Regions from separate parts of the Alkalihalobacillus phoenicis genome, predicted to be linked through region 2. Evidence: a T-box and tRNA genes for the amino acid it is inferred to sense, from the RefSeq annotation. Region 2 holds a T-box; the other regions hold tRNA genes.

Region 1 (2,184 bases), 1.3 Mb from region 2:
GGAGCGGAAGACGGGATTCGAACCCGCGACCCCCACCTTGGCAAGGTGGTGTTCTACCACTGAACTACTTCCGCATATTGGCTGGGCTAGCTGGATTCGAACCAACGCATGACGGAATCAAAATCCGTTGCCTTACCGCTTGGCCATAGCCCAATATTTCAAAAGAAAAATGGGGCGACTGATGGGAATCGAACCCACGAATGTCGGAACCACAATCCGATGTGTTAACCACTTCACCACAATCGCCATATTAAATTTGGCAGGGGCAGTAGGAATTGAACCCACACCAAAGGTTTTGGAGACCTTCGTTCTACCTTTAAACTATGCCCCTACATAAATGGTGGAGGGGGACGGATTCGAACCGCCGAACCCTTAGGGAGCGGATTTACAGTCCGCCGCGTTTAGCCACTTCGCTACCCCTCCAAACGACACTATTTATAATACCTCAATTGCTATAAAAAATCAACAACTTTTTATTATAAATTTTTTAGAGTGCCGGCCAGAGGACTTGAACCCCCAACCTACTGATTACAAGTCAGTTGCTCTACCAATTGAGCTAGGCCGGCATTAGAATGGTGGCTTGGGACGGAATCGAACCGCCGACACATGGATTTTCAGTCCATTGCTCTACCGACTGAGCTACCAAGCCAAATATGTATTTTATATTATGATATAATGGCGGTCCGGACGGGACTCGAACCCGCGACCTCCTGCGTGACAGGCAGGCATTCTAACCAACTGAACTACCGGACCAAGTATAAATTGGTTATATTACTATAAATAAATATTGGTTGCGGGGGACGGATTTGAACCATCGACCTTCGGGTTATGAGCCCGACGAGCTACCAGACTGCTCCACCCCGCGATATTATTAAGATAAATTTAAATGGTGGAGGATGACGGGATCGAACCGCCGACCCCCTGCTTGTAAGGCAGGTGCTCTCCCAGCTGAGCTAATCCTCCATATTTGTCTTCAGATAAGCTTCAAATCTCTTCGTCTAGTTCGTGTTTCTCTTTCAGTCACGTACGATGTACGCTCCTTCTTTCGAACACTTCCTATCCTCGACCTTTTCGCTTCTCTTTGACAACTGCCTTTTAGGCTTCAGTTTAAAAGTTGGTGACCCGTACGGGATTCGAACCCGTGTTACCGCCGTGAAAGGGCGGTGTCTTAACCGCTTGACCAACGGGCCATCTGTTATTTATATAAATCCGAGTATTTTCTGGCGGAGAGCGAGGGATTCGAACCCTCGAGACGGTTCTACACCGCCTACACGATTTCCAATCGTGCTCCTTCGGCCAACTCGGACAGCTCTCCGAATAAATCTTGGCTCCACAGGTAGGACTCGAACCTACGACCGATCGGTTAACAGCCGATTGCTCTACCACTGAGCTACTGTGGAATAATATATGCCTGGCAACGTCCTACTCTCACAGGGGGAAGCCCCCAACTACCATCGGCGCTGAAGAGCTTAACGGCCGTGTTCGGCATGGGAACGGGTGTGACCTCTTCGCTATCGCCACCAGACTTTTTTTGGCTTCAGATAACCGGCGAACTTCTTCGTCAGCTTCCCTCCTTCAGTCATGTCGTGTACGGGTGTACACTTCATTCTTTCAGTCAGTCGCTTCCTCGAATTTCTTGGTTCTCTTTGCCAAATCAATTCTTGATGAAATTTATTCTTTTGTTTGAGAGTTCTCTCAAAACTAGATAATCGATAAAACATGATGTCAAGAATAATAATGGATAAGTCCTCGACCGATTAGTATCTGTCAGCTCCACGTGTCGCCACGCTTCCACACCAGACCTATCAACCTCATCATCTCTAAGGGGTCTTACTGGATTAACTCCATGGGAAATCTCATCTTGAGGGGGGCTTCATGCTTAGATGCTTTCAGCACTTATCCCTTCCACACGTAGCTACCCAGCGATGCTCCTGGCGGAACAACTGGTACACCAGCGGTGTGTCCATCCCGGTCCTCTCGTACTAAGGACAGCTCCTCTCAAATTTCCTGCGCCCGCGACGGATAGGGACCGAACTGTCTCACGACGTTCTGAACCCAGCTCGCGTACCGCTTTAATGGGCGAACAGCCCAACCCTTGGGACCTACTTCAGCCCCAGGATGCGATGAGCCGACATCGAGGTGCCAAACCTCCCCGTCGATGTGGACTCTTGGGGGAGATAAGCC
Region 2 (2,184 bases):
AATTGGAACTGGATGCTCCCATCAATTGTCCCACAGCATGATTATGAAGGTATTGATGGATTAAAAACAGGTTTTACGACTGCTGCAGGGAACTCCTTTACAGGGACGGCTAAACGAGGAGATATGCGTTTGATTTCAGTTGTCATGAGAACTGAAACGCGCGATGATCGTTTTAATGAAACGGCAAAATTATTAGATTATGGTTTTAATAATTTTAGTTATACAGAAGTAGTGCCAGCAGGCTTTATTCCTGAAGGGGAAGAGCTTGTACCTGTTGTATCAGGGAAAGAGAAGGAAGTAAAAGTATCAAGCACAGAAGCGTTAGAAATAGTTGTTCGTAATGGTGAGGAAGAATTGTACGAGCCTGTATTAAGTTTAAACGCTGAATATTTAAATGAAGATAACAAACTTGTTGCTCCATTTGAAGCGGGTGAAAAGGTAGGAGTGTTAACACTAAACTATGCAGGTGAGAATGAGGAAGACTATTTATTTGCAGATGAGAGTGTTTCTGTTCCAGTAACAACTGATGAAGCTGTTGAAAAGGCAGGATGGTTCTCAATGATGATGAGAAGTATCGGTGGATTTTTCTCAGGAATTTGGAACTCTGCTGTTGATATGGTCCAAGGTTGGTTAAGTTAAGCTTACTTACTGCAGTCAATTAAGATGACTTGAAGCGAACGGTGCAGTATTATATTGAAGGTAATTGGTTAGACTAGTTAATATTAAAGGGACAAATTAATTATTAACATGAATTGACATTTGTTCTGGTCTGCATTACTATCTTAATATGGTTTTAAAAAAATGATTTCATATATATGAAAAAACGTTGATAGGAAATAGTACAAGGATTATTTTGTTCAGAGAGTCGGTGGATGCTGTGAACCGATCAAAATGTCTTTGGAATCCATCCTGGAGTAAGCTGGTGGAAAGTGGAGTTTTAACTAAAACCAGTTCGGTTTATCCGTTATCATTACTTAAGCTGGCATTTTGATTAATTCTAAATGCAATCTGGGTGGCAACGCGGGTGTAAGCTCGTCCCTTCTTCTTTTATTAGAAGAAGGTTTTTTTTCGTTTATAAGGAAAGGTTTTTCATTTTTAAATTGTGCCTTTCACAAAATAAGAACCCATTAAAAGGAGGATATAAGAGATGTTAGATATTAAAAGATTGAGAAATGATTTTATTGTGATAAAAGAAAAGTTACAGACAAGAGGAGAAGATATTTCTGGACTTGATCAATTTGAAGAATTAGATGAAAAGCGCCGTGCTTTAATTGTAGAAGTTGAACAGTTAAAAAGTCGTCGTAATGAAGTATCAGAAGAGGTCGCAAAATTAAAGCGTGCCAAAGAAGACGCTGATCATTTAATAAAAGAAATGCGTGAAGTATCTGAGCGAGTAAAAGGATTAGATGAAGAATTACGTGCAGTTGAAGGACAACTGGAGCACTTATTACTAACGATTCCTAATGTTCCACATGACAGTGTTCCTACCGGTGAAACTGAAGAGGATAATGTCGAAATTCGGAAGTGGAAGGACGTTCCGCAATTTTCATTTGAAGCAAAAGCTCATTGGGATATTGCAACCGATTTGAAGTTAGCCGATTTTGAACGTGCCGCTAAAGTAACAGGCAGCCGTTTTACCTTTTATAAAGGAGTGGGTGCAAGGCTAGAGCGTGCATTAATTAACTTCATGATGGACTTACATCAAGATGAGCATGGATATGAGGAACTATTACCGCCATATTTGGTCAATCGTACAAGTATGACAGGAACAGGTCAATTGCCAAAGTTTGAAGAGGATGCTTTCAAAATTAGAGAAGAGGACTATTTCTTAATTCCAACTGCTGAGGTTCCTGTAACGAATATGCACCGTGATGAGATTTTAAATGTGAACGAGTTGCCGATGGGATATACGGCTTATAGTGCTTGTTTCCGCTCTGAAGCAGGTTCTGCTGGACGTGATACTCGTGGATTAATTCGACAACACCAGTTTAACAAAGTAGAGCTTGTTCGTTTTGTTAAACCAGAAGAATCTTATGAGCAGTTAGAATTATTAACCTCTCATGCTGAGAAGGTTTTACAGCTACTAGGTTTACCATATCGTGTTTTAAGCATGTGCAGTGCTGACTTAGGTTTTACGGCAGCAAAAAAATATGATATTGAAGTATGGTTACCAAGCTACGGAGA
Region 3 (2,184 bases), 1.7 Mb from region 2:
CCACCATTTATTACTTCCTTCTTTTTTTCAGTGATTGACTTCATGCCACTTCTTAGCGTCTTCCTTACTATGACCGTATTAGTTATCGGAATATACTATCTGTATGTGATCAAAAAAACGAATGCCTCTAGAAAAATGAACCTTCTCTTAAAAATCCCCCTTATTAAATCATTTATTAAACAAATATTAACGTATTTCTTTGCCTTGCAATTAGGACATTTATTGGAATCTGGTATGTCTGTTCGTCATGCGTTAAGTATTTTTGAGAATCAACATTACTTATCTTTTTTTCGTGAGGAGGTTAGCTTGATAAAAGTGGAGCTCATTCAAGGTCATTCTTTATTTGAGATCATGAGTACACGGACTTTTTTTATGGGTGAGCTTGCATTAGTAATCGAAAATGGAGAGAGAACAGGGTACTTAGGGAAAGACTTACAATCCTATAGTGAGTTGCTATTTTTTGAATTGGAAGATAAAATTCAAAAGTTGTTTGCGATGATTCAACCGGCGTTTTTTATTTTGATGGGTGGTTTTGTATTATTTCTATTCTTAGCGGTAATGCTACCTATGTTTACGTTAATTGGAACGTTAAATTAATGGGGAAAATCGGAAGTGGAAAAATTTTTTCGAGAAATTTCAAAAAAGGTATTGCAGGTTATAAATGTTTCGTGGTATAGTAATAAACGTCGCTGAGACATCAACAAATTAAGCGATACGGGGCCTTAGCTCAGCTGGGAGAGCGCCTGCTTTGCACGCAGGAGGTCAGCGGTTCGATCCCGCTAGGCTCCACCATGGAATATTACATATCATATATTCTAATTCGGAGGAATACCCAAGTCCGGCTGAAGGGATCGGTCTTGAAAACCGACAGGCGGGTTAAACCGCGCGGGGGTTCGAATCCCTCTTCCTCCGCCATATTTACTTCAGCACTTAATAGCTATATAATAATGCGGGGTGGAGCAACGAGCATTACATCAATGAGTAATCTCCGAGTAATATCGACGCAGCAACTTCAAAGCATAGCTAGAAGAGGAAGATGTCTTCATCCATGAGAAAACATCATCCATTAACTTTAAAACGACGCGGGGTGGAGCAGTCTGGTAGCTCGTCGGGCTCATAACCCGAAGGTCGATGGTTCAAATCCGTCCCCCGCAACCAATTAATATAGCGATACTACGTAGGATATTCTCCATGCGAGCGTAGATAGTAGTGCTTGGAAAGTGCAACCAAATAAATTCATGATAGCTACGTTGGGTTTTCTACTAGCGAATGATATAAGTAGTACTTGAAAAGTGCAACCAAATAATATAGCGATACTACGTTGAATAAGCTTCATGCGAGCGTAGATTGAAAAATGTACAAGTTTTATACATATTGGTCCGGTAGTTCAGTTGGTTAGAATGCCTGCCTGTCACGCAGGAGGTCGCGGGTTCGAGTCCCGTCCGGACCGCCATTATATTATTTTTATGCTGGAGGGGTAGCGAAGTGGCTAAACGCGGCGGACTGTAAATCCGCTCCCTAAGGGTTCGGCGGTTCGAATCCGTCCCCCTCCACCAGTTATGTGGCGATTGTGGTGAAGTGGTTAACACATCGGATTGTGATTCCGACATTCGTGGGTTCGATTCCCATCAGTCGCCCCATTAATTTAATAAAAAATCCTTATAAATATTGGGCTATGGCCAAGTGGTAAGGCAACGGATTTTGATTCCGTCATGCGTTGGTTCGAATCCAGCTAGCCCAGCCAATATGCGGAAGTAGTTCAGTGGTAGAACACCACCTTGCCAAGGTGGGGGTCGCGGGTTCGAATCCCGTCTTCCGCTTATAAGGTTGTCAATCAATAGCCGGGGTGGTGGAATTGGCAGACACACAGGACTTAAAATCCTGCGGTAGGTGACTACCGTGCCGGTTCAAGTCCGGCCCTCGGCACCATTAAAATATAAGATGATGCGCCCTTAGCTCAGCTGGATAGAGTGTTTGACTACGAATCAAAAGGTCGGGAGTTCGAATCTCTCAGGGCGCGCCATTTTAAATTAAATAAATTTTTACATGCGGGTGTAGTTTAGTGGTAAAACCTCAGCCACGAGCGAAGCTTCTATGAAAAATCAACGAGTTGTCTTGACGCAGCAGGCTACGAAGTGTAAGCTAGAAGAGGAAAAGACATGCAACAGGTGAGCAACATCAATT
Region 4 (2,184 bases), 440 kb from region 2:
ATCGCCAACTCCTTATTTTATGTGTTAATATATTTAATATATGCATGGATGTTTGTCAATGTTGTATGAATTTTAAAGGTAAGGGTGAATATTTGTGGAGCAGGAGGTTTTACAAAAGCTTGTTGAGGATATTTCAAAGCAATCATTTGGGAGGCACTTTTTACATGAAGCTAGGTTCAACCCTCGGCTACGGACAACAGGAGGCCGGTATCTTTTAAGAACGCATGATATTGAGTTCAATCCTAAACAATACGATTTATTTGGCATGGATGCATTAATCGGGATTATTAAGCACGAGCTTTGTCATTATCATTTACATATACAAGGGAAAGGGTATATGCATAAAGATGATGATTTTAAGCAATTACTTAAAGAGGTTGGAGGATCAAGATATTGTGAAAGAATACCTGAGAGTCAAAACCGTATTCTTATAGAGGTGGTTTATCAATGTCAGTCATGTCGACTTATTTATAAAAGAAAGAGAAGAATTAATACGAATAAATATGTTTGTGGCAAGTGTTCGGGGAAATTAAAAAAAATTAATAAAAAATAGTTGATCAAATAATAACCCTGTGATATATTATAGAAGTCGCTAAGACAGCGGTGAAAAATTACATAAAAATGTTGAACGTTTCATCATTATATGTTAAGATGTTTAAGTTGTATTATTCCACAGTAGCTCAGTGGTAGAGCAATCGGCTGTTAACCAATCGGTCGTAGGTTCGAGTCCTACCTGTGGAGCCACGGAGAAGTACCCAAGTGGCTGAAGGGGCGCCCCTGCTAAGGGTGTAGGTCGCGCGAGCGGCGCGAGGGTTCAAATCCCTCCTTCTCCGCCATTTATATGGCCCGTTGGTCAAGTGGTTAAGACACCGCCCTTTCACGGCGGTAACACGGGTTCGAATCCCGTACGGGTCATTGTTTTATTTAATTAGAGTTTAGTTGTATTGAGATGTGTTATGAATAAGTCAAATCAGCGAAAACTCGAAACCTATTTTTGAAGTGTTGTGGAACTTTTAAAAGCTGTTATCAAAGAGAAGTTGGAAGTTCGAGGGTAGGGAGTGTTCGAGAGAAGGAACGTATATCGGTACGTGACTGAAGGAGAATCATGAACTAGACGAAGAAATTTGAAACTTATCTGAAGGTAAAGATGGAGGATTAGCTCAGCTGGGAGAGCACCTGCCTTACAAGCAGGGGGTCGGCGGTTCGAACCCGTCATCCTCCACCATTAATTTTATTTGGTCCGGTAGTTCAGTTGGTTAGAATGCCTGCCTGTCACGCAGGAGGTCGCGGGTTCGAGTCCCGTCCGGACCGCCAGTTTACTCTTTCGCGGGTGTGGCGGAATTGGCAGACGCGCTAGACTTAGGATCTAGTGTCTTATGACGTGGGGGTTCAAGTCCCTTCACCCGCATTATATTTTATACATTCACGCGGTTGTGGCGGAATGGCAGACGCGCTAGGTTGAGGGCCTAGTGGGAGTTAAATCCCGTGGAAGTTCGAGTCTTCTCAACCGCACCATAAAGCGTTTGTTTTAAAACAATTATTGACTTGAAAGATATTTATTGCGGGAAGTGGCTCAGCTTGGTAGAGCACCTGGTTTGGGACCAGGGGGTCGCAGGTTCAAATCCTGTCTTCCCGACCATTCTAATTTTAAATCGCGGGTGTAGTTTAGTGGTAAAACCTCAGCCTTCCAAGCTGATGTCGTGAGTTCGATTCTCATCACCCGCTCCAAATTAATATTTTGGTGGAACGTGCTTTTTTTTATGCCTTTTAAGGGGCCTGTAGCTCAGCTGGTTAGAGCGCACGCCTGATAAGCGTGAGGTCGGTGGTTCGAGTCCACTCAGGCCCACCATAATATTTTAAAAAAAGTCTTGACAGAACGAAATGTTTTGTATAAGATAGAAAAGTCGCCAATGAGCGAAACGAGTTCTTTGAAAACTGAACAAAAGCCAAGCGAATTAAAGAGATACAAGGTATCTCGTCAATGTTAGTCATTGAGAAATCAATGCAAAATGGAACTTCAGTGAAAGCTGAAGCTAGCCAGCAAAAATGAGCGAATCAGCTTATCCTTTAACGGAGAGTTTGATCCTGGCTCAGGACGAACGCTGGCGGCGTGCCTAATACATGCAAGTCGAGCGAATCAAAGGGAGCTTGCTCCCAGAGGTTAGCGGCGGACGGGTGAGTAAC

The links. The T-box of region 2 lies ahead of serS (serine--tRNA ligase). A T-box ahead of a tRNA ligase gene usually reads a tRNA of that ligase, here a tRNA-Ser.
Region 1: it encodes a tRNA-Ser, which carries the amino acid that the T-box ahead of serS (serine--tRNA ligase) is inferred to sense. The anticodon was not compared.
Region 3: it encodes a tRNA-Ser, which carries the amino acid that the T-box ahead of serS (serine--tRNA ligase) is inferred to sense. The anticodon was not compared.
Region 4: it encodes a tRNA-Ser, which carries the amino acid that the T-box ahead of serS (serine--tRNA ligase) is inferred to sense. The anticodon was not compared.

Annotation. Positions count from the first base shown of each region.
Region 1 covers NZ_CP154853.1:2,777,266-2,779,449, forward strand. Annotated here, with positions in the region: tRNA gene AA0017_RS13210 (tRNA-Gly) at 1-74, opposite strand, end outside; tRNA gene AA0017_RS13215 (tRNA-Gln) at 79-153, opposite strand; tRNA gene AA0017_RS13220 (tRNA-His) at 171-246, opposite strand; tRNA gene AA0017_RS13225 (tRNA-Trp) at 258-331, opposite strand; tRNA gene AA0017_RS13230 (tRNA-Tyr) at 339-423, opposite strand; tRNA gene AA0017_RS13235 (tRNA-Thr) at 494-566, opposite strand; tRNA gene AA0017_RS13240 (tRNA-Phe) at 574-649, opposite strand; tRNA gene AA0017_RS13245 (tRNA-Asp) at 677-753, opposite strand; tRNA gene AA0017_RS13250 (tRNA-Met) at 789-865, opposite strand; tRNA gene AA0017_RS13255 (tRNA-Val) at 888-963, opposite strand; tRNA gene AA0017_RS13260 (tRNA-Glu) at 1,116-1,190, opposite strand; tRNA gene AA0017_RS13265 (tRNA-Ser) at 1,222-1,315, opposite strand; tRNA gene AA0017_RS13270 (tRNA-Asn) at 1,326-1,400, opposite strand; rRNA gene rrf (5S ribosomal RNA) at 1,410-1,525, opposite strand; rRNA gene AA0017_RS13280 (23S ribosomal RNA) at 1,738-2,184, opposite strand, start outside.
Region 2 covers NZ_CP154853.1:4,078,061-4,080,244, reverse strand. Annotated here, with positions in the region: gene AA0017_RS19250 (D-alanyl-D-alanine carboxypeptidase family protein) at 1-639, shown strand, start outside; T-box leader at 818-1,043, shown strand; gene serS (serine--tRNA ligase) at 1,148-2,184, shown strand, end outside.
Region 3 covers NZ_CP154853.1:874,202-876,385, forward strand. Annotated here, with positions in the region: gene comGB (competence type IV pilus assembly protein ComGB) at 1-597, shown strand, start outside; tRNA gene AA0017_RS03945 (tRNA-Ala) at 717-792, shown strand; tRNA gene AA0017_RS03950 (tRNA-Ser) at 823-915, shown strand; tRNA gene AA0017_RS03955 (tRNA-Met) at 1,082-1,158, shown strand; tRNA gene AA0017_RS03960 (tRNA-Asp) at 1,377-1,453, shown strand; tRNA gene AA0017_RS03965 (tRNA-Tyr) at 1,472-1,556, shown strand; tRNA gene AA0017_RS03970 (tRNA-His) at 1,565-1,640, shown strand; tRNA gene AA0017_RS03975 (tRNA-Gln) at 1,670-1,744, shown strand; tRNA gene AA0017_RS03980 (tRNA-Gly) at 1,749-1,820, shown strand; tRNA gene AA0017_RS03985 (tRNA-Leu) at 1,841-1,929, shown strand; tRNA gene AA0017_RS03990 (tRNA-Arg) at 1,947-2,023, shown strand.
Region 4 covers NZ_CP154853.1:3,641,357-3,643,540, reverse strand. Annotated here, with positions in the region: gene AA0017_RS17080 (SprT family protein) at 95-553, shown strand; tRNA gene AA0017_RS17075 (tRNA-Asn) at 670-744, shown strand; tRNA gene AA0017_RS17070 (tRNA-Ser) at 746-836, shown strand; tRNA gene AA0017_RS17065 (tRNA-Glu) at 844-915, shown strand; tRNA gene AA0017_RS17060 (tRNA-Val) at 1,150-1,225, shown strand; tRNA gene AA0017_RS17055 (tRNA-Asp) at 1,238-1,314, shown strand; tRNA gene AA0017_RS17050 (tRNA-Leu) at 1,327-1,408, shown strand; tRNA gene AA0017_RS17045 (tRNA-Leu) at 1,428-1,515, shown strand; tRNA gene AA0017_RS17040 (tRNA-Pro) at 1,563-1,639, shown strand; tRNA gene AA0017_RS17035 (tRNA-Gly) at 1,655-1,728, shown strand; tRNA gene AA0017_RS17030 (tRNA-Ile) at 1,773-1,849, shown strand; rRNA gene AA0017_RS17025 (16S ribosomal RNA) at 2,068-2,184, shown strand, end outside.